Regions from separate parts of the Paenibacillus sp. FSL R7-0272 genome, predicted to be linked through region 3. Evidence: riboswitches for the same ligand, from Rfam matches in the RefSeq annotation. Region 3 holds a riboswitch; each other region holds the start of a gene.
What was found. A riboswitch is a leader RNA that binds a small molecule or an ion and turns the genes downstream of it on or off. The one in region 3 is predicted to bind S-adenosylmethionine.
Positions count from the first base shown of each region.

Region 1 (7,378 bases), 270 kb from region 3:
GTGGAAGTCATGAATGGAACATCCTTTCATGAATATCTGTGTTTGATATGCCAGGACTTGTGGTTATTCTAAGTATGCGCTGAACATTTGACTTCCAATCACCAATTTGCTTCACTTAGAGGGAGACGAGGTACAGAAAGGGAGATGTGACAATGGAACAGATTACATCCAAGCCGGAATTTGATGTGGCGATTCAATCTCCACGTTTGACAGTGGCCGTATTTAAGGCAGACTGGTGCGGGGATTGCAAATACATCGATCCGTTTATGCCTGAGGTGGAAACGAAGTATTCACGTGACTTGACCCTGATTGAAGTGGATGTTGATCAGGTGGGTACAGTAAGTCAGGAGCAAAATATTTTGGGTATTCCAAGTTTTGTAGCCTACACGGACGGACGTGAACTAGTGCGCTATGTGAACAAGCTGCGTAAGTCGAGAGAAGAGATTGAGCAGTTTTTGGATCGTGCGGTTGAGGTCTACAATACCATTCACAAGTAAGGCCTAAGTGCATCGCAGGGAATGAATGTCTTCAAGACAGGGTAGACTGTAAGATAGGTATGCAAATACAAGGCTGTCGGTTGAGCCGTCTTCAGGCTTAAGACTGCCTTGTTTTTATTTGGCTTGAGGTGAGTAGCTTAAGGCTACCGAGATGGGTAGGGGCCTACATACATAAGTTCGAAATATAATGACCTGCTGGTCAAAATTTTAATAGACGTTAACATTTTGTCACAAAGCGCGGCGTCAATGATGCTTTTATCCGGTATAATGGATTTAGTTGTGAAATTAGTGTCAAAGTACAAAACAAGTGCTGTAATGAGCCTTCTTATGGAAACAACACTAGCAACAATAATGAATCGGCATTGATTATCAAGCGAAGAACTTCTTCGCCATCTTAAAACAACAGCGGGTGAGAAAAAATTGAAGCACTTAACATTGTTTAAATGGTTAACCGTATTAACCTGTCTTGTTATGTTCCTGGCTACCTTTGGCGGAGGGATCGTGACGAAAACCGAATCGGGCCTTGGCTGCGGAACACAGTGGCCTTTATGTAACGGTAAGCTTGTACCAGCACATACTGTTGCCTCTCTGATTGAATATTCCCACCGTGCTGTCAGCGCACTGGCAGGACTACTGTCCATCGCATCTTTTGTTGCCTTCTTACGCTTTGGCAAACAGCGTCGTGATTTGCAATTGTTCTCGTTTCTAACCCTTTTATTTGTGATTATTCAGGGAATCATGGGCGCTTTCGCCGTTGTGTTCTCGCAATCTTCCGCGGTCATGGCGCTACACTTTGGGTTCGCACTCATTGCTTTTGCCAGTTCATTGATGATGGCTCTCGGGATTAGGCAAGAGGCGAGATATGGCGGTTTGGAACGTCTGAACCAGTATCCGCGCGTTAGTAAGGGATTTCGTAACCTGGTCTGGTTTTCAACCATCTATACGTACCTGGTCGTGTATACAGGGGCATTTGTAAGCCATACGAATTCGGCTGGCGGGTGTTCCGGATTCCCGCTATGTAATGGGCAGATTGTGCCTGAACTTTCTGGCGGGGTAGCTGTGGCCTTTGCCCATCGTCTGGCAGCTGTGTCACTCGTGATCGTAATCGCGATCCTAGGACATTTTGCTTACCGTAAACACCCGGACAACCGTGAGCTACGGACACTCGGTGTGTTATCCGTCGTTTTAATTCTGTTGCAAGTGGTTATCGGTATGTTCATGATGTGGACGATTAATCGCCCGGAAGTTTACATGTTTGTGGCGCTGGCACATATGCTGGATATCGCTATACTGTTCGGTATCTTGACCTATATGAGCTTCCTTGTGTACAAGCTGCACCGCCCGGTGAACCGTTTCTAAACAGCTTATGAATTTTGTGTTTAAAAAAAGTGAGTTTATTACATTGTCCTGAAGCTGCGCTGGGCCATGTTGGAAAGTCCACCATCCGGTGATGTAGATCATTGGAGAGGTGGACTTTTGTTTGATGTCGGAGGTAGCAGGGCAACCTAAATCAAGTTGTAACGATTAACCGAACGTCACATAGCGCTTTAATTCATCTTCAGCTGTTCAACAGCTGTGAAAACATATATATTTTGCATCATCAGTGGAAAGAGGAGGTCTTCTATGCTACGTACGTTACTGGGAGAAAAGCCACGAGTGAATCAAGGGAAACTGAAACAAGCCATGGATACCATGGCGTTTACACTGGAGTCTTTTGAAAAACAGATGTATGTGGATCATGATCCGAACCATGATTATCGGAAGCTGTATGTATGGACACAGGGACTAATCTCTTCGTTGGATGAACTGGAGCAAAGTTATTTTGCCGCCGCACATTTTCGTAAAAAAGTAGTTGCAGGTTCAACGCGCGATATGAGTTCTGCTGAGAAATCTGAGTATGCCCGGTACGTTTATTTTTATAAAGATGCCTTTATTCGGTGCTTCGCGATTCTGGACAAACTGGGTACAGTCTTGAATGAAGTTTTCCAACTAAATACATCCAAAACCAAAGTGCATTTCTCCTATTATACCGTTCTGAGACAATTCGAATATTATCGGGATCATCATGAGTTGGCGCAGCAATTAATTAAGATTAAGGAAGCGTACCGAGAACCGATGAGCAGATTGCGAAAGAGACGTAATATGGAGATTCATTACATGAATTCGGAAATGCAGGATGATTTGTGGCAGTTACATCAGACGTTGCGTGGCAAAGTGAAGCTGGAGGATCTGGATCAGCATCTTCTCGAGATGCAGCAAGGTGTAGATATGGTCTGTGAAACACTGAATATGGCCTATCGATACATCAATCGAATCTGGCGTAAACAGATTTTGAAACATTAGGTATAGCAATGATTTTAAATAATACCATTTGACAAATCGGAATACTTTGATTATACTGAGTTCCAGATCGAATCTTACATGGAATCGTGTCTTCAATACAGCATTTGATGCAGTTCGGTCATTATACATGACGAACTACATGAAACTATATAATCCTACAACTTTATATTTCTCTTATCGAGAGTGGCGGAGGGACAGGCCCGATGAAGCCCGGCAACCGATCAACGATGATGGCATGAATAGTTATCCTTGTTGATGTTAGGTGCTAATTCCTACAGAATCATGTTGTACATGATTTTGGCAGATGAGAAGGTCATTTCACGTGAAGAGCCATCTTTGTATCTGCAAAGGGCTCTTTTTTTGCGTAGAACGGGGAGTTTTCCCTTCCTTCGGGTAAAGATATATGTAGGTGATGGGGAAGGAGCAGTATTAGTGATTGAATTGGTTGGGTTAACCAAAACATATGGCATACGTGCCAAAACAACGACGGCGTTGTCACACCTTGATCTGAAGATTCAGAAGGGTGAGATTTTTGGAGTTATTGGTCACTCAGGTGCAGGGAAAAGTACTTTGATCCGTTGTATCAATTTACTTGAGCGCCCGACAGAAGGTAAGGTTTGGGTCGATGGTATTAACCTGACCGAGCTGAGCAAAAGTGAACTACAGCAGCAAAGACGCAAGATTGGTATGATCTTTCAGCATTTTAATCTGCTGTCTTCTGCAACGGTATACGACAATGTGGCTTTCCCTTTAAAACTGGTCAACACACCTAAGGATGCGATTGATCGCAAGGTGAAGGAAATGCTCGCTCTGGTTGGTCTGGAGCAACATAGCAGTAAATATCCGGCTCAGTTGTCCGGTGGACAGAAGCAACGGGTAGGGATAGCGAGAGCTCTGGCAAGTGACCCGAGTGTACTTCTCTGTGATGAGGCAACTTCGGCACTTGATCCGCAAACCACCAATTCGATTCTGAAGTTATTGCTGGATATTAATGAAAAGTATAATCTGACCATTGTGCTGATTACACACGAGATGCATGTCATTCAGAACATCTGCGACCGGGTAGCCGTTATCCATCAAGGTGGCATCGTGGAGCAAGGCCCAGTGACGGAAGTGTTCCTGAAACCGCAACATGCGATCACGCGGGATTTTGTCTCACGTGACAGCGAAGGTGGACTGGCACTGGAGGAAACGGTTATGGCAAATGCAGGGACGGAGTTGCCAGCAGGTGTTTCTTCCAAGTTAGTGAAGGTTTCATTTCTTGGAGATAAAACCTATGAGGCGATTCTGTCGAGAACAGTTCGCAAAACAGGTGTGGATTTCGCTATTCTGCAAGGTACAATCTCTACAATCAAGCAGGTTCCTTATGGTCAACTGACGGTACGTTTTGAAGGTGACTTCGCTGCGATTGAACAGACCTTGTCTGAACTAACCGCAGAAGGACTTGATGTGGAGGTGCTCCGATAATGGATTTTTCCAAAGTACGCTGGGAAGAGGTCGGTACGGCCTCCATTGAAACATTGCAGATTCTTGCTGTATCCGGTTTGTTTACTGTTCTCTTGGGTTTGCCGCTTGGTGTCATTCTGTTTATGACAGGCAGATCGGTTTCACCTAGTTCAAAGCTAACCTACATCATATTATCAGTTATTGTTAATATTTTACGTTCGGTACCTTTCATCATATTAATTGTTGCTCTTATTCCGTTTACGCGTACGCTGGTGGGCACCGCTACAGGTGTGCTTGGTGTCATTCCACCGCTGGTTATCTCGGCTGCTCCGTATTTTGCACGTCTGGTGGAGAATACTTTACGTGAAGTGGACCGCGGCGTCATTGAAGCAGCTCAGGCAATGGGGGCATCTACAGCTCAGATCGTAAGACGGGTGTTGTTACCTGAGGCTTTACCTGGCTTGCTTGCCGGAATTACAATTACCATCGTTACGTTGGTGTCCTATACGGCCATGGCGGGTATGGTCGGCGGTGGAGGTCTGGGTACACTGGCCATTAACTATGGATACTATCGATATCAGAATGAGATCATGATTATTTCTGTTGTATCCATGATTATACTGGTTCAGCTCTTGCAGATGATTGGCGATCGTCTGGTCATTTATTTCACCCGGAAATAACAGATAGATTGAAAAATAAAAATGCGAAGGGGTTTTACAGATGAAAAAATGGTCTATTATTTTACTCAGCTTGATGATGATTGCCGTGCTCGCAGCTTGCGGCAACAACAAGAAATCCGACAGTGGTGCGGATAACGCAGCAGGTGCTCCGCGTACCGTTGAATTGAAAGTCGGTGCTTCTCCTACACCACATGCTGAAATTCTGGAAAGCATCAAACCTGAACTTGAAGCACAAGGCATTCGTTTGCAAGTGGTGACGTTTAACGACTATGTGCAACCTAACCAACAGCTGGCAGATAAGAAACTGGACGCAAACTTTTTCCAGCATCAGCCTTACCTTGATACAGAGAACAAAGAGCGCGGATTCAACCTTGTTGCTGTGACTCCAGTCCATGTTGAGCCTTTCGGTGGTTACTCCAAAAAGATTAAATCCCTGGATGAACTGAAAGATGGCGCTAAAGTGGCTATTCCAAACGACCCATCGAATGGTGGACGTGCACTCTTGTTGCTTGCGAAAAAAGGTCTGATCACCCTCAAAGATGATACAAACATCGCATCCACTAAACAGGACATTACGGCGAATCCGAAAAACCTGGAAATCATCGAACTGGATGCAGCTATGATGCCTCGTCAGCTGGATGAAGCTGATCTGGTATTTATCAACGCAAACTATGCGCTGGAAGCAAACCTCAATCCTTCTAAAGATGCATTGTTGATCGAAGATTTGCAAGGCAATCCATATGCTAACATTCTCGTGTCCCGTGAAGATAACAAAGATGCGGATGCTATCAAAAAACTGGCAGAAGCTCTCCACTCCGAAACGGTGAAAAAATTCATCAAAGAACGTTACCAAGGTGCAGTTGAACCTGCATTTTAAGTTGTTAAAGCGAGCGCATGATCTTAAATAGCTGAAAGCCCCGCACGATCTCTTAAAGAGGCCTGCGGGGCTTTACTATTTCTGAGTTCTGGGCTTCCGCCGAAGTTTTATGAAGATGAATGCAGCAACACACGCAGTAACAATGAAGATCATGCCTTTTTTGATTAGAGTCTGCCGTTCCTCTTTCTTGGTAGCGGCTATGCCATCACCGCCCGGAATAAGATGTATGAGACCAAGCTCTGATTTTTTATCAAGGGAAGCATTATATTCCTGGTATGTATGACCGTTTTTGATTTTAATATTTTGGAGTACCATTTCTTCAAACTGTTTTCGACTTTCTTCAAAATAATAACTTGGAGTTACAAGTATGACGCTAATATACCCTTCACGTGTTAACAAGTTTACTTTATAATATACGACTCCTCCCTGTAAAGGATCTCGCAAACCTATGGAATAGCGTAATTGATGTTTACTTTCTTCATACACAGGCTCAACATCCCAACGTAGCACGGAGGATTGATTTTCTGAGCTCGCTTTCTCATGCTGTCCTTCAGGACTCTGCTTGTAACTTTCCAGGAGTTCATCGGCATCTAATTCATTTTTGTCATGATCGTTGACATTTCCTATGTCGTGGTATTCAAAAATGACGTTCCAATACAACTGCATGTTCATGTTATAAAGAGAGCCAATTTCAGTACCGTTCGGAGGAGGAGGATTTTCTTTCATAAACCTCTTGGTATTTTCTTTATCAAAAAAAGCAAGATTTTCCGGTACGTTTAGTGAAGCTATATCCTCCAAAGATACTGTTGTAGGGCCACTCTGCCATTCAAATCCATCGGCTGAACCAAAATTTTCTGCAGCAACTTTCATGGTCGAGAATGGAAGCGAGGTAAGGAGAAGCAAGGTGAAGACGAAGGGGATACACAACTTTTTCATTTCATTAATCCTTTCAGACGATGTAAGCAGCAATTTACACCTTAGTATGTCATGCCGTTATTATCATAAGGCACAATGACCTACTGAGATTATCATAGCAATTGAATTTAGATCAAGGCATTTCTGGATATGAAGGTATATTTGCACAGTAAAACAACTGGAACAGATTGTGAAGAGCTACAAGTTGTGAGAGGCGGATAAATCTTTTATACTGGATAAGTGACTGCTCTTTGAAGAGGGGGATGAACGTGAAGGGAAAGATTGCCCTCATAACGGGAAGTGCCAAAGGTCTTGGTAAAATGACAGCCCTCAGTCTGGCGGATCAGGGATGCCACATTGCCCTTAATTATGTGCATAGCAGAACAGAAGCCGAATCGTTGCAAGCTCAGATAATCGCCAAAGGGGTGCGCTGCATTGCCGTTCAGGCGGATATATCCAAAGTAGAAGAGATGCACACACTCGTTACAGAGGTACAGACACAGCTGGGTCATGTAGACATTCTGGTGAATAATGCTGGTCCATTTGTACGAGAGCGTCGGGTGTTCGCAGATTATTCTGAAGCAGAGGTACAGATGTTAGTGCAGGGCAACCTGCTCGGG
Region 1 covers NZ_CP150221.1:5,253,940-5,261,317, reverse strand. Annotated here, with positions in the region: gene MKY23_RS23190 (DUF2515 family protein) at 1-11, opposite strand, end outside; gene MKY23_RS23185 (thioredoxin family protein) at 153-497, shown strand; gene MKY23_RS23180 (heme A synthase) at 918-1,856, shown strand; gene MKY23_RS23175 (Cthe_2314 family HEPN domain-containing protein) at 2,121-2,840, shown strand; SAM riboswitch class I at 3,012-3,151, shown strand; gene MKY23_RS23170 (methionine ABC transporter ATP-binding protein) at 3,273-4,307, shown strand; gene MKY23_RS23165 (methionine ABC transporter permease) at 4,307-4,966, shown strand; gene MKY23_RS23160 (MetQ/NlpA family ABC transporter substrate-binding protein) at 5,007-5,843, shown strand; gene MKY23_RS23155 (DUF2167 domain-containing protein) at 5,919-6,779, opposite strand; gene MKY23_RS23150 (SDR family oxidoreductase) at 7,028-7,378, shown strand, end outside.
Region 1: linked by a shared signal. The riboswitch ahead of MKY23_RS23170 (methionine ABC transporter ATP-binding protein) and the one ahead of mmuP (S-methylmethionine permease) in region 3 are both predicted to bind S-adenosylmethionine.

Region 2 (7,378 bases), 2.9 Mb from region 3:
AATGTTCTGTATGGTTCAGGGTGCATACGTTTCATGATTACATTGGCAGCTGCCCCGATTTTGTCCACTTCGTCTGATTCAAATAACTGAATCGTGTCTTCCAAGTCTAAACGTTCGCCCCGAAGGGCTTTATCTAAGATACGGTCTACCGTACTCATCGTAAAAAAGCCTCCCTCGTAAAGAGAAAATAATACGACGATCACTCCCGGCTTGTTAGCAAAAAGCAAGTCGTGGCTGTAATATCGCATTTTTGTACTCTACATATCGTAACACAGGTTACATGTGAAAAAAAGCACCTTATGAAAAGGTGCTTATAAAATAAGTTAAAATTTTGACATATGAAAACCGTTTGAATGCTAGCTGCATCCGATTTTAAAATGCACCTATTTAGTCGTTCAATTTATAGCGTAGCCTGCAACGCTTGCTCGAGATCAGCAATCAGATCATCAATATCCTCAAGCCCTACAGAGAAACGCAGCAACCCATCGGTAATTCCACGCTCATGTCGAACTTCCGCAGGCATAGCTGCATGAGACATCATCGTTGGGTACGAAAGAATGCTCTCCACTGCTCCCAGACTTACAGCTACAATGGGCAGTTTCACCTGATTCAGGACGGCTTTTGCACGATCACCTGAACCGACGTCAAACGATACTACGGCTCCGTAACCTGTCGACTGACGCTCATGCGCTTCACGGCCCGGATGATCCTCAAGTCCAGGGTAATACACAGCTGTTATATCCTGACGCCCTTTGAGCCATGTGGCCAGTTTGGCAGTACTCTGTTCACTGTGAGCCATCCGCGCACCCAGGGTCTTCATCCCGCGCATCAGAAGCCAGGATTCCTGAGCTCCGAGAACGGTACCTAGTCCGTTTTGCAACTGTTTCAATTGTCTGCCCAGCTCGTCTGTACGCGCAACAGCCAGACCAGCCAGCACGTCACTGTGACCACCGAGAAACTTCGTAGCACTATGTACAACGATATCTACGCCGAGCTCAATAGGACGCTGATAGTACGGTGTCATAAACGTATTATCCAGAATGGTAATCAGATCATGCTCCTTGGACCAGGACGTCACTGCAGCAATATCCGTAATCTTCAAGGTCGGATTGGAAGGTGTCTCCATGTATACGGCCTTCGTGTTAGGCTTGATTGCTGCTTTGACTTGTTCAATGTCGGTCATGTCAACAAAAGTAGTCTCAATCTGCATCCGACTTAGTATCGTTGTGAGTAGACGATATGTCCCACCGTATACATCTTCCGTTACGATTATATGATCTCCTGCGGAGAACATCATGAACACACTGGAGATTGCAGACATCCCTGACGAGTATGCAAATCCGCGTACCCCGCCCTCAAGCAACGCGATGTAATCTTCCAGAGCCTGGCGAGTCGGATTACCTGAACGGCTATAATCATGTTGCGGCGGATTAAAGATATCAAAGTGATGGAACGTGGAAGCTTGATAAATCGGTACACTTGAGGCACCTGTTGTTTTATCAATTTCATCTCCAAAGTGAAGCAGCTTGGTGTCAAACTTCAGCTCCGACGTACTGGGCTTATGGTTACTCGATTCACTCATGAGGTTACGCCTCCTTCAACTTCCTTCTGTGCTGCCAGCAATGCTTCATTCAGATCCGCGATCAAATCTTCTGCATGTTCGATGCCTACCGAGAAGCGAAGCAGACGATCGTCCACACCTACAGCGTCACGAATTTCGAGCGGAATATCCGCATGGGTTTGCACCGCAGGGTACGTCATGAGTGATTCTACACCACCGAGACTTTCTGCAAATGCAATTAATTGGATATGACGCAACAATGGCTCAACATAGCGTGCATCCTTCACTTTAAACGAGAAAATGCCTGTATTGCCGGAAGACTGCTTCCGCTGAACTTCATATCCAGGGTGATCGGACAAACCAGGGTGGAACACTTCAGCTACAGCCGGATGTTCCAAGAGGAACTTCGCAATCGTTAGGGCGTTATATTCATGACGTTCCATGCGAAGAGCCAGTGTTTTCATGCCTTTCATCAATTGATATGAATCACTCGGTGATAACACAGCTCCAATGGAATTATGAAGGAACGCCATCTCGGCAGACAAGGCCTCACCTTTGGTGATGATCAATCCAGCGAGCACATCATTATGTCCGCCCAGATATTTAGTCGCACTATGGATAATAATATCGGCGCCAAGTTCAATCGGACGCTGGAAGAATGGAGTCAGTAACGTATTATCTACAATGGTTAATAGATTGTGTTTTTTCGCCCAAGAAGCAACAGTTTGAATGTCCGTAATCATCATGAGCGGATTAGTTGGTGTCTCGATGAAAACAGCCTTCGTATTCGGCTTACGGATGTTCTCTAATGCTTCCAGATCGTTCGTATCTACATAACTTGCGGTTACACCGAACCGGGATAAAATCCGTTCCAACAGGCGATATGTACCGCCATACAGGTCAAGAGAAACGATCAGGTGATCCCCTTGGCCGAACATCGCAAAGATCGTTTGCAGTGCTGCCATGCCCGAGCTACAAGCAAAACCTGCATCACCGGACTCCAGAGCCGCTGCTGCTTCCTCTAACACTTTGCGCGTTGGGTTTGTTGTACGGATGTAATCAAACCCCGTGCTTTGTCCCAGCTTCGGGTGACGAAACGCAGTGGATTGATAGATCGGAAAGTTAACAGCACCTGTTACGGGTTCATTGATGGACCCAATTTGAGCTAAACGGCTTTCAATTTTCAACTTGTTATCTTCCATTACTGCATCCTCCTGTAATCTTGATTAGATTTGTGGGCCAATATCGTAAGGGGTTTCCTGATACACATAGTAATTGAGCCAGTTAGAGAATAATAAGTTAGCGTGTGCACGCCATGTAGCCGGAGGTATCCGAGAAGGATCGTCCTTTGGATAGTAGTACTTCGGCAGCGCGATGTCCAATCCCTTGGCAACATCACGGTCATATTCCCATTTCAATGAAAACGGATCATACTCGGCATGTCCTGTGGCAAAAATTTGCTTACCGTCCTTGGTGGCAACCAGGAATACTCCTGCTTCTTCGGACTCTGCCAAAATTTCGAGTTTATCATTTTTCTCAATATCCTCACGTCTTACCTCCGTGTGACGGGAGTGTGGAACGTTGAACACTTCATCAAATCCACGCAGTATCGGAACATGAGGTTTGTTGATCGTATGCGGGAATACGCCAAAACACTTTTCATCCAGCGGAACTTTGGGTACATCAAAATGGTGGTATAGACCTGCTTGAGAAGCCCAACATATATGCATCGTCGAAGTTACATTCGTTTTGGTCCATTCAAAGATTTCCTGAATCTCTTCCCAATAATTCACGTCCTCAAAATCCATTTGCTCTACCGGTGCACCGGTAATGATCATCCCGTCAAAACGGCGATGCTGGATTTCATCAAATGTTTTATAAAAGAGATCCAGGTATTCTTGAGATGTGTTCTTGGAAGTGTGGGATTTGGGGTGTACCAGCACAACATCCACTTGAATCGGTGTATTACCTACCAGACGAAGCAATTGCGTTTCCGTCGTTTCCTTCGTAGGCATCAGATTCAGTATGGCGATCCGGAGTGGACGAATATCCTGCTTGTATGCGGATGATTCGTCCATAACGAAAATATTCTCGCTCTCAAGTACTTCTTTGGCTGGTAATGTGTCTGGAATTTTAATTGGCATAGTGAGTTGACTCCTCCTTTTTCATGGGTCGCATCTGGTGCGAAAATCACGCTCTGAGAAGCTCTGCATATGACAAAGACCTCTCTCGGATTCCGAGAAAGGTCATATGTAAACAGATATGCGCCTCTCTCATCTCTCAGTTACAACAGCATCACAAGGATGCTTGGTCGCTGCAAGAATTAGCACCGTGCGTTATATCGCCGGTTGCCGGGTTTCATCGGGCTGGTCCCTCCACCTACTCTTGATAAGATTTCGCTGTATTCAATTTTAATTCAGATATATTAACTTTTACTTTAAAACATTACTGCCCTCACGTCAAGAACCAGTTGATTGGTTTTGAACCTAAACTCGGAACCGTTCATCATCCGTTGTCATACACTGCCTCAGAGCGTGAAATAGACACATTTTTGCGCTTGAAAGCACCCTAGACCAGCGGTATACTAGACAAGTGTTTATAAGCCCTTATGTGAGAGGTGACATATTAAATGGATGGCGACCCGAGGCCCAACTGGCAGTCGAATTCCGAACAACTGCATAGAGAATTGACATCAGCATGTCGGCAGCGGGACGTTTCTTCCGTTTGATTATAGATTGATGACGCAGTACAGTCCTGATAACAGGCTCCGCTGCCGACCGGCTGATCTGTTCTTTTGCGCCCATATTAACGATGAAATCCGCCAAGACGGCGGGTGCAGAAGGAGTAGATAACATGAAAATCCGGTTGGTTAACAACGGTGTATTTATCCCGGTGGATGACATTCAGCAAGCGCTGACTCCACCAGCAGAAGGATTCTACTGGATTGATGCGGACGTGGACGATTTGGCTGTACTTCAGCCGCTGTTCTCCATGCATGATCTGGCTGTTGAGGATTGCTTGAGTGATGAAGAACAGCGTCCGAAGATTGAAATTTATGAGAACCATTATTTTATCGTGATTAATAGCATTCGTTTCGATGATGAAGAGATCTTCCTGCGTGCAGTCAATCTCTTTCTCGGTAGACATTTTATCATTACGGTTACCAAACAAAAGATCAGCGAACTACGTACATTGAAGCCGATTCTCTGGGAACAGGAAATCAGCAGTCCAGATCGTCTTCTCTACTTGCTTGTTGACTTGATTGTGGACAATTACTTCACCGTTGGTGATCGAATTGAAGCGCGAATTGAGAAACTTGAGGAAGACATTCTGATGCATACCAAAAAGTCACATCTGAATGAGATTATCGGTCTGCGAAGCGAGATTTTGTGGCTGAAAAAAGTACTGGGACCTCAAAAAGAGGTCATTAATACACTCAACAAAAAAGATCTGCGTCTCATTGATGATCAGCTGCAAAAATATTTCAGCGACATTTACGAGAACGCCGTAAAAATATCGGAAACCTTTGAAACGTACCGCGATCTGATGGGCAACTTGCGAGAAGCCTACCAGTCCAGTATCGCTAACCGCGCGAATGAGATCATGCGTGTGTTTACCGCCATCACCACCGTGTTCATGCCTCTGACCGTTATCACCGGTATTTATGGAATGAACTTTGACAACATGCCCGAATTACACTGGAAATACGGGTATTATGCTGTTATCGGCCTGATGATTACACTCGGTCTGACGATGTTCTTTATTTTCCGTAAAAAAGACTGGATCTGAAACGACCGCTCTATCCGCTATATCATACCATTTAAAGAATAAGACGAAGCGCTCCTTCACAGGGACAACTTCGTCTTTTTTAATATCACCGCCTCACGGCGTATTTTAGCTAACCAACATTACGCTCTGTTTCAGTATGTCTTCGAAAACGGATGCGAATCATCCGTAACCGTTCATACACTTGCTCCAAGCTCCCTCCTTCAGGGCGCTCTCCTCCGTAAACTTTATGTAACACAGGCTTCAGAAATGTATCTCCTAACTCCTCATATGCATTCCATACCGCCTCTTGTTCAGTCTCAGGCATAACAGCCAGTTCTACATCCAGCAATGAATCCGTGTCATACCCTTCCAGATCCAATGTTTCGAGCAGTTCGATTAATTCACGCCGGGATAGACCAGATCGATTCACGATCTCTTCTAAGGTTTGTCCCTCTTTCATGCCTTCCAGCACGTGCTTACGCGTAATGAATTTATCCAGTTCCTGCTTGTACTTCTGCTCTTTCTGCTTATATAACCAACTTTCGTACTCTTCCTCTTGCAATACGATGTACACCCAGTCTAACGGAAAAGGTCTCGATTGTTCGATTCCACTCATCATTTCAAGCCATTCCAGCCCATATTCTGCTGCTTTGCTCTCACCAACACCCGGCAGTTGCATCAGCTCATCCATCGTATGTGGAACAAACGCACTGATCAGCCGCAACAAACGATTCGTCGCCACAAAATAAGGGGCCTTCCGATCCGAAGCCGCTTTTTGCCTGCGCCATGTGCATAAATCCTCATACAATTGCTCATTTCCGTATAATTCACTAAAACAATGCAGACGCTGGCCTGCATAACTACGTAGCTTCAGATCCTCATTTTCATTGTACAACCCATGCATCAATGGACGATACCCTTCGCTCATCTGCATGGCAAGTTGATGACGATATATGTGCATCAGCTCTTCCCACGAATGACCTTCATACCAGATCGTATCTTCCCGATCCCCTGCTTCATAACGACTCCATCCCAAGTGCCAAGTATTCTCCTCCTCGCCAATCCATAACTGGGCAATCTGTTCATGCTGATCAAACACTCTGGATAATTTGTTCATGAAAATGACTTCCATTACTTGTTCCCTCCTTTGGACGATACAGCCTGTTCGATTAACGAAGGTATTCTCTGTCTCTGTCTCCAGACAACACAAAAAAGCACCTCTCCCGCAGATCGCTGCAAGAGAGGTGCTTCCTCATTAACCGTACTATGCTGTTGCTCACATCATACCATACTGGTAAATTTCGTCAATCCCTAAATGCGTTTATTTTGACAAGGCCAGTTTCGCCAGTGCCAGCGAACCACACAAGCCAGCATTATCTCCCAGACCTGGTGGAACAACATACGCATCAATTCCAGCATGAAGTGACGGATGTTGCACATAGCCTGCCAGCAATTCCTGTAGTTTGCTACGAACCATCGGGAATAGGTGCTCCTGTTTCATCACTCCTCCGCCCATCACTATTTTCTGAGGCGAAAGAATCAGCACATAATTCATTAGAGCATGTGCAAGATAATGCGCTTCAATCTCCCAGGCTTTGTGATCTGCTGGCAATTCATAAGCAGGTTGTTCCCAGCGCTTGTTCAGGGCCGGCCCCGCCGCAAGTCCTTCCAGACAGTCTCCATGATATGGGCAAAATCCTGCATATGAATCCTCGGGATGTCTCCGCACGATAATATGGCCCATCTCGGGATGAGAAAGCCCGTGCACCATTTTTCCGCCAACGACAGCTCCTGCACCGATGCCTGTACCTACCGTAATATACAGACAGCTATCCAGCCCCTGCGCAGCTCCCCAAGTGGCTTCACCCAAAGCTGCTCCATTCACATCGGTGTCAAACGTCATCGGTACATCAAAGTGTTCTTTGAGTTTGCCAATCAAGTTGTACTGTCCCCAATGCGGCTTCGGTGTTGTCGTAATATAACCATAGGTTGGACTTCCTTCAATGGGATCAATTGGCCCGAAAGAACCTACCCCCATTGCTTCGATAC
Region 2 covers NZ_CP150221.1:1,933,434-1,940,811, reverse strand. Annotated here, with positions in the region: gene mqnC (cyclic dehypoxanthinyl futalosine synthase) at 1-158, opposite strand, end outside; gene MKY23_RS08745 (aminotransferase class I/II-fold pyridoxal phosphate-dependent enzyme) at 401-1,582, opposite strand; gene MKY23_RS08740 (aminotransferase class I/II-fold pyridoxal phosphate-dependent enzyme) at 1,579-2,763, opposite strand; gene metA (homoserine O-succinyltransferase) at 2,788-3,705, opposite strand; SAM riboswitch class I at 3,832-3,956, opposite strand; gene corA (magnesium/cobalt transporter CorA) at 4,415-5,350, shown strand; gene MKY23_RS08725 (HRDC domain-containing protein) at 5,460-6,461, opposite strand; gene MKY23_RS08720 (ROK family protein) at 6,651-7,378, opposite strand, start outside.
Region 2: linked by a shared signal. The riboswitch ahead of metA (homoserine O-succinyltransferase) and the one ahead of mmuP (S-methylmethionine permease) in region 3 are both predicted to bind S-adenosylmethionine.

Region 3 (7,378 bases):
TTCTCGGGGAGGGAATTTTACCTGTGATCAAAGGGTTGAAGCCTTCTTTGTTATCATACACAGGTTATGAAGTAATGCTGGTCATTACGGCATATATGCAAAATCCGAAGAAAAGCAACAAGGCCATGACTTGGGGGCTGGGCATATCTACATCGATTTATTTGATCACGGTCGTTATGGTCGTTGGCAGTTTATCGCTCGATGGAATTAAAACGAGAACCTGGCCAACACTCGATCTGGTTCGAAGTTTTGAGATTCAGGGTTTGATCTTTGAGCGCTTCGAATCGTTATTGCTGGTTATCTGGATTTTGCAGATTTTCTCTACGTTTGCGATCACCCATTACTGCGCTTCTGTAGGGATTCGTGATCTATTTAAAGCGAAAAAGATGCGGACCATTATGTACTGCCTTCTACCGTTTATTTATTTGGCAGCCATGATTCCCAAAAATGTATATGAAACATTTGCACTAGGTGACATGCTGGGCAATGCGTCTGTCGTTTTGTTTGCCATTATGCCTTTGGTATTGTTACTGTTGAGTATTATTCGAAAAAAGGGAGGTAAGCACGCATGATTCCATTCCGGTGGCTGCGTATCATCTCTGCGTTACTGATTCTCGGTCTGATCTCCGGGTGCTGGAGCAGCCGGGAAATTGAAGATTTGAGCCTGTATGTGGGTCTCGGTATTGATGTTGGCCAGGAAACCAAATTTGAGAAAACAATAGCAGCCCAAGGAGGGGGCTATCCAAAAGAAGAAAATGTCACCGCAACAGTGCAGATTGCCCCTGGAAAGTCGAGCAGTCAGCAGAGCGAACAGGGTGGTTCACCTTCTTCTGGTAAATCTTCTTACTCCAATGAACAGCTTACCGGGGATTCCTTGCTCCAGATTTTTCGCCAGTTTGCCCTGCGCCGGGATCGCCCGCTCATTGGGCATCATCTGAAAGTGATCGTGATATCTAAGGATATTGCTAAAAAGTATGGGCTGACACAACTCCTTGATTTTGTGCTGCGAGATAACGATATTCGCCCCAATTGTCTTGTACTAATCAGCCATCACCGTGCGCTTGATGTACTCACTTCTAGAGATCCTTCTCGAATTCCAGCTTTTTATCTTACGGGAATCACAAATAACTCGTATATATCCAATAAGATAATGGAGCCGGTTTCCCTTGCCAAACTGGATGCAGAGATGCAGTCTGGGTCTAGCTTTTTGCTTCAAAACGTGTTAAATGCAGATGGTGAGGACAAGTTTTCAGGGGGCAGCATTTTCAAAGCCAAAACAACGAAATTTATTGGTGAACTTAGCCAAACGGATCTGGAGGCATTATCCTGGATTAAGCCGAAGGAGCGAGGCGGTGTCATTAAAACATACAGTAAAGAAGGTTTCACTGTCCTCTATGAAATTAAGAAAAAGACCACAAAAATTATTCCAAAGGTGGTTCGCGGAGATATTTCGTTCCATGTGAAGGCAGAGTCCGAAGGTTGGTTAATGGAGGACTGGCGTGCGCCTGAAAAAGAAGAGAAGGGAGCTTATCTGAAAGAACTGGAGAAGGATTTTGCTAAAATCGTAGATCAACAGATCGATCAAATGCTCTATAAACTCCAGCATACGTATAAAGCTGACGTTGCCGGTTTTCGGGATAGCCTCCGAATCCATTATCCTAAAACGTGGAAAAAGGTAAAAGATAACTGGGATGAAGTGTTTGCAACAGTACCTATTACGTATGAGATTAAAACGAGTATTATAAATCCGGGTTCCTCTACAGAGTAGCTCTTTACTCCCCGTTCGCAAAAACTTTATATGTTAATGTGTTAATTTCAGCACAAGAATATGGAAAGCTCTGCTTGGGTCGGTTATCGTGTTTATTTAAATGTTGACACATCAGGCAGCAGTCGATATAGTTATACAAAATCATTTTCTTATCCAGAGAGGTGGAGGGACTGGCCCTTAGAAACCTCAGCAACAGATCTGAAGGATACTGTGCTAATTCCAGCGGGTGAAAGCCTGATAGATAGGAGCGTTTGTTTTTATTTGTCAGTTACGGCGCACTCTTCAGGAAAGAGTGGGTCTTTTTTGTTTGTTCTGGATGAAGAAGCAGGGAGCAGGTTATATGGAGAATAGTAACGATAAAGGCCAATTTCAGCGAAAAATGCAAACGAGGCATGTAGTTATGCTCTCTCTTGGTGGCGTCATAGGAACAGGACTGTTCCTTAGCTCAGGGTATACCATTCAACAAGCCGGACCACTGGGTACGATTCTTTCTTATCTGATTGGCGCTTTGGTGGTGTACCTGGTGATGCTCTGTCTTGGCGAACTGTCTGTTCATATGCCGGAGACGGGTGCATTCCATAGTTATGCAGCCAAATATATTGGACCCGCTACAGGATACACAGTGGCCTGGCTGTACTGGCTTACTTGGACCGTAGCGCTCGGATCAGAATTTACAGCCGCAGGACTGCTTATGCAACGCTGGTTTCCGTCCGTGAACGTCTGGATCTGGAGTGCGTTGTTTGCGCTGATGATCTTCCTGTTTAATGCATTCACCGTAAAGCTTTTTGCCGAATCCGAATTTTGGTTCTCCTTGGTGAAAGTGATGACGATTGTCATCTTTATTATTCTTGGTGGTGCTGCCATGTTTGGTATTATTCCGATGGCAAATGCTGAACCGGCTCCGTTCTTTTCCAACATTACAGCGTCTGGGTGGTTCCCATACGGGGCAACTGCGATCCTGATGACAATGCTGGCTGTCAATTTTGCTTTCTCAGGCACGGAGCTGATTGGTATTGCCGCAGGCGAAACGGAAAATCCGGAAAAAACCATTCCGAAAGCCATTCACACCACGCTGTGGCGTTTGATTATTTTCTTCATTGGCACGATCATTATTCTGTCAGCATTGCTTCCGATGTCAGATGCAAGTGTGCTGGAGAGTCCGTTCGTTGCTGTCATGGAGCGGGTCGGTGTTCCGTATGCCGCCGACATCATGAACTTTGTTATTTTAACGGCGATTCTGTCCGCTGCGAACTCGGGACTGTATGCATCATCACGGATGCTATGGTCATTGGCGGATAAAAAGACGATCTCTCCATGGTTTGCGCGCCTGACGAAACGCGGAGTACCTTTCAATGCGCTTGTGCTCAGCATGGCTGGTGGTGCACTGGCTTTATTGTCCAGCATCATTGCGCCGGGAACCGTCTATATTACGCTTGTTTCAATCTCAGGTCTTGCTGTGGTAGTTGTCTGGATGAGCATCAGCGTGTCTCAATACATGTTCCGTAGACAGTATCTGCGGGAGGGACATGACGTGAAGGACCTGGTTTACCGAACGCCGCTGTATCCATTTGTGCCTATCGTTTCATTTGTATTGTGCCTCGCATCCTGCATAGGTATCGCTTTTGACCCAACACAGCGGATTGCTTTATACTGTGGTATTCCATTCATTATTTTGTGTTATATCGTGTATTATTGGACGGATCGTACGAAAAAGAAAAGAGGGCTGACTTCATGACACAACGTGAGCAAACGAATGATGTAAATGTGGTTCAACGTATTCTGGACGAGTATCCAATCATGATTCTGGATGGGGCACTGGCGACGGAACTGGAACAGCATGGCTGTGATCTGGATGACCCGCTCTGGTCTGCACGTGTGTTGCTGGAGAACCCGGATGTTATCGTGAACGTGCATGCTGATTATTTCCGAGCAGGGGCAGATTGTGCAATTACCTCCAGTTATCAGGCAACAGTGGAGGGCTTCCGCAAGCGTGGAATCGGAGAAGAGGCTGCCCTGGATCTGATTCGAAAAACAGTGGAACTGGCGGCGAAGGCCAGAGATGATGTATGGGCAGAAGTGCAGGAAGCCACAGTAGTTGAAGGTTCAACAGGACAGCTTGTAGACGTTTCTTCGGGACGAGCCGAGAACGTGGGGAACGAGCAGAGTGAATATCGTACTGGTGAACACACTAATGGCGAGAAGTTGCGTCGTCCGCGACCTGTCGTTGCTGGTTCTGTCGGCCCGTACGGTGCCTATCTGGCAGATGGTTCGGAATATGTGGGACATTACGGCGTATCCGATGAGACACTTGCCGCATTTCACCGACCTCGCATGGCTGCGCTGATTGAAGCAGGAGCTGATATTCTGGCGTTCGAGACGATTCCTTCGTTGCAGGAGGCTCGTGTTCTTGTCGAATTGCTTAAGGAGTTTCCAGAGGCTTATGCGTGGCTTTCTTTTTCATTAAAAGATGGGACAAGCATCAGCGAGGGAACATCGCTTGAGGTATGCGCACAGACATTCGGCTCTGAACCGCAGATTGCGGCGATCGGCCTGAACTGTGCTCCGATGGAAGTGGTCACGGAAGCCATTGGTATCCTGCGCCAAGCTTGCGATAAACCAATCATCGTGTACCCGAATTCAGGTGAAACCTACGATGCCGAGACCAAAACATGGAGTGGCCAAGGTTCCTGCGGCAGCATGAAGGACGCATCAGAACAATGGGTTGCCGCTGGTGCTCAGATTATTGGTGGATGCTGCCGGACAACACCCCATCAGATCAGCGAGCTGGCAAAGAAGTGGCGGGGTTAAAAGATTTAATGTAGGGTTATTCACGGAAAGAGTAGAAATATATTGAGATGAGAAGAGTCCCTCAACGATTGGTATAGGATCGGTGAGGGATTTCTCATTAGAAAAATAGAAAATAATGTTATTTGTTCTGATATGAATATGTAGGTTGTTCTCTTCTGATGCTTTTCTTTGTTCACTAAAGTTTTACTTCGTTCCCCCAAATTTAAAGATCCATTGTACATTGACATATAGGAGAATAGTGTGAAATTGAATTCGTTTCCATTGTAAAGGTGATGTAATAAATAGTTTTATATTAAAAGGCAAGTCATTTTTTGGAATATTCATGTTAAATACATTATGTTTTTTTTTGGAAGAGAAAATAGTACTATTAAATTGAGTACATAAAATTCAAGACCTAATCTAGGGAGAACATTAATATGAGTGAAAAGACTAGCCGTATATTTCAACTTATAAATGCCATATATGCTAAGCCAGGGATAACTGCCAGTGAACTTGCGACCAAACTCGAAGTATCCCAAAGAACGATTTACCGAGATATTAGTCAGATTTCTTTATTCACGACGTTGATGCTAGAAGATGAAGATAAACGAAACGGAGGGTATCGTTTTCTGAACGAAAATTTTTTGGATCCCATTCGTTTTAATGAAGAAGAAGAACTAGCTTTCACATTGCTTCCTTCACTACTCGAAAGGGATAAACGTCCTCTCGGTTTCGACAGTGCCTACGATAAAATAATGGCCTCCCATCGAAAGAATCAGACCCAACGCAGCAATCTCGTGCGAGATATTACGGATATCATCCAGATGGGAACCCCTGCGTACCGAACGGAGTACCCCAATCATCTACATGAAATCATTCAAGCGATCTTGGACAAGCGAACGATTGACACCGTATATCACACACAATCTAGGGATGAGACGAGCAATCGCATGATCGATCCGTATTATCTGATTCCAAGAGAACAACGGTTTTACTTAATCGGTTTCTGTCATAGAGCACAAGATATGAGAATTTTTCGTTTGAGTCGTTTCCAGCAAGTACATATTACGAACCGAGTATTCGACCTAGGAGACTTCAGTGTTCAACAATATTTGAAAAATACATGGTCGATTCACCCGGGAGAGCGCAATACCCGATTTAGGGTTCGTTTTGATTCGAAAGTGGCTCGTTACATTCGGGAGGAGGAGCTCTTTGTTCAACCATGGATGAAAGAGTTAGCAGATGGATCGCTTCTATTTGAAGTAACGGTGAACAATGAGCATGAATTAATCATGTGGTTACTGCAGTACGGCCCCGACGCAGAGATTCTGGAACCACAATCGGCACGAGAAGAGATGAAAGCACGCATGGCAGCCTGGATGAGAATGTATCAATAATACTTTTGAGAGGAGAAAGTAGGCAGGATGGATGAGCAGATGAGGAATCGAAAGAAAAACTATACAGATTGGTTGAGGCGCAAAAGGAAATCGAATGGACAGTCCTACTCCGAAAATACGATCAGCTCATATGTTTCAGCACTAACTACGGCTCCGGCAAGATTAAATGGAGTCTCATTGGAAACAACGAATGTATTCGAGGTACATTCGGTTAGCGAGTATTCTCAGTTACGATTGAGAATGGAGCAGGCTCAAAATTTTAATGAGATCAATGAAAAAGCGGGAAATCGCGCCTTTCAGTACAGTTTGGCGTATTACGAGGAGTTTCTTAGAGAATTCGAGTCCAGAGGAAGTCTGGCATTGGAAACAAAGCCATTGGGAGAACAATACGCTATTTCAGACGCCAGACTGAAGCTGTTAGATAAAAATATCATCCTATACGGTCCTCCAGGGACTGGGAAAACGTATCATACCGTCTTGTACGCTGTGTCCATCATAGAGAATAAACCTTTGGACGATATCCGCGAAGAAGCGGAGACGGCTGGTTACGATCATATCAAATCACGATACGATGCTTATAAGGCTCAAGGACAGATTGCTTTCACAACATTTCATCAATCTTATGGTTATGAAGAATTTATCGAGGGCATTAAACCTCAGATGTTAGCTGATGAGGGGCAAGAAAATTCGGGTGGAGACATTTCCTATGAAATTGCTCCTGGAATTTTCAGACGCTTTTGCGAAGCGGCGCAAAAACCTATCGTTCAGGATCAAAATGATTATGGTATTCGCCAGGACCCGACGATATGGAAAGTTTCGTTAGGTGGATCCGGGGAAAATGCCATCAAAACGGATTGCTTCAACCATGACCGGATTCGAATCAGGTGGGATTCTTATGGGGAAATCTTGAATGAAGTAACGAACTATGAGCACGGCGGACAAGCTGTTCTGAATAATTTCATCGTGGAGATGGCTATCGGAGATTTGGTCCTCGTTCTGCATGATAAGGCGACCATTGACGCAATCGGCGTCGTCACAGGAGACTACGAATGGCTTCAGGACACGCCGCAATTCAAGCGGTCTCGCAAGGTGAGCTGGCTAGCCAAGAATATCCGGGAGAACGTACTGGAGTTAAACGGCAATACCAACCTGACCCTTAGCTCCGTCTACCGTCTTAGTCGAATTACATTGGCAGACGTATTATCCATCTTGGAGAAAAAAGAGAGTGCTCCCATGAAGTCGGCCATTCAGAATAATAAGAAAAACTATGTATTCATTATCGATGAAATCAACCGCGGTAATATTTCCAAAGTTTTTGGTGAGCTGATTACCCTTATTGAGGGTAGCAAGCGTCTTGGTATGGCAGAGGAAACTCGTTTAACGCTGCCTTACTCACAAAAGCTCTTTGGCGTACCTAAAAATGTCT
Region 3 covers NZ_CP150221.1:5,526,714-5,534,091, reverse strand. Annotated here, with positions in the region: gene MKY23_RS24460 (GerAB/ArcD/ProY family transporter) at 1-572, shown strand, start outside; gene MKY23_RS24455 (Ger(x)C family spore germination protein) at 569-1,768, shown strand; SAM riboswitch class I at 1,915-2,016, shown strand; gene mmuP (S-methylmethionine permease) at 2,109-3,503, shown strand; gene mmuM (homocysteine S-methyltransferase) at 3,500-4,576, shown strand; gene MKY23_RS24440 (transcriptional regulator) at 4,993-5,952, shown strand; gene MKY23_RS24435 (AAA family ATPase) at 5,992-7,378, shown strand, end outside.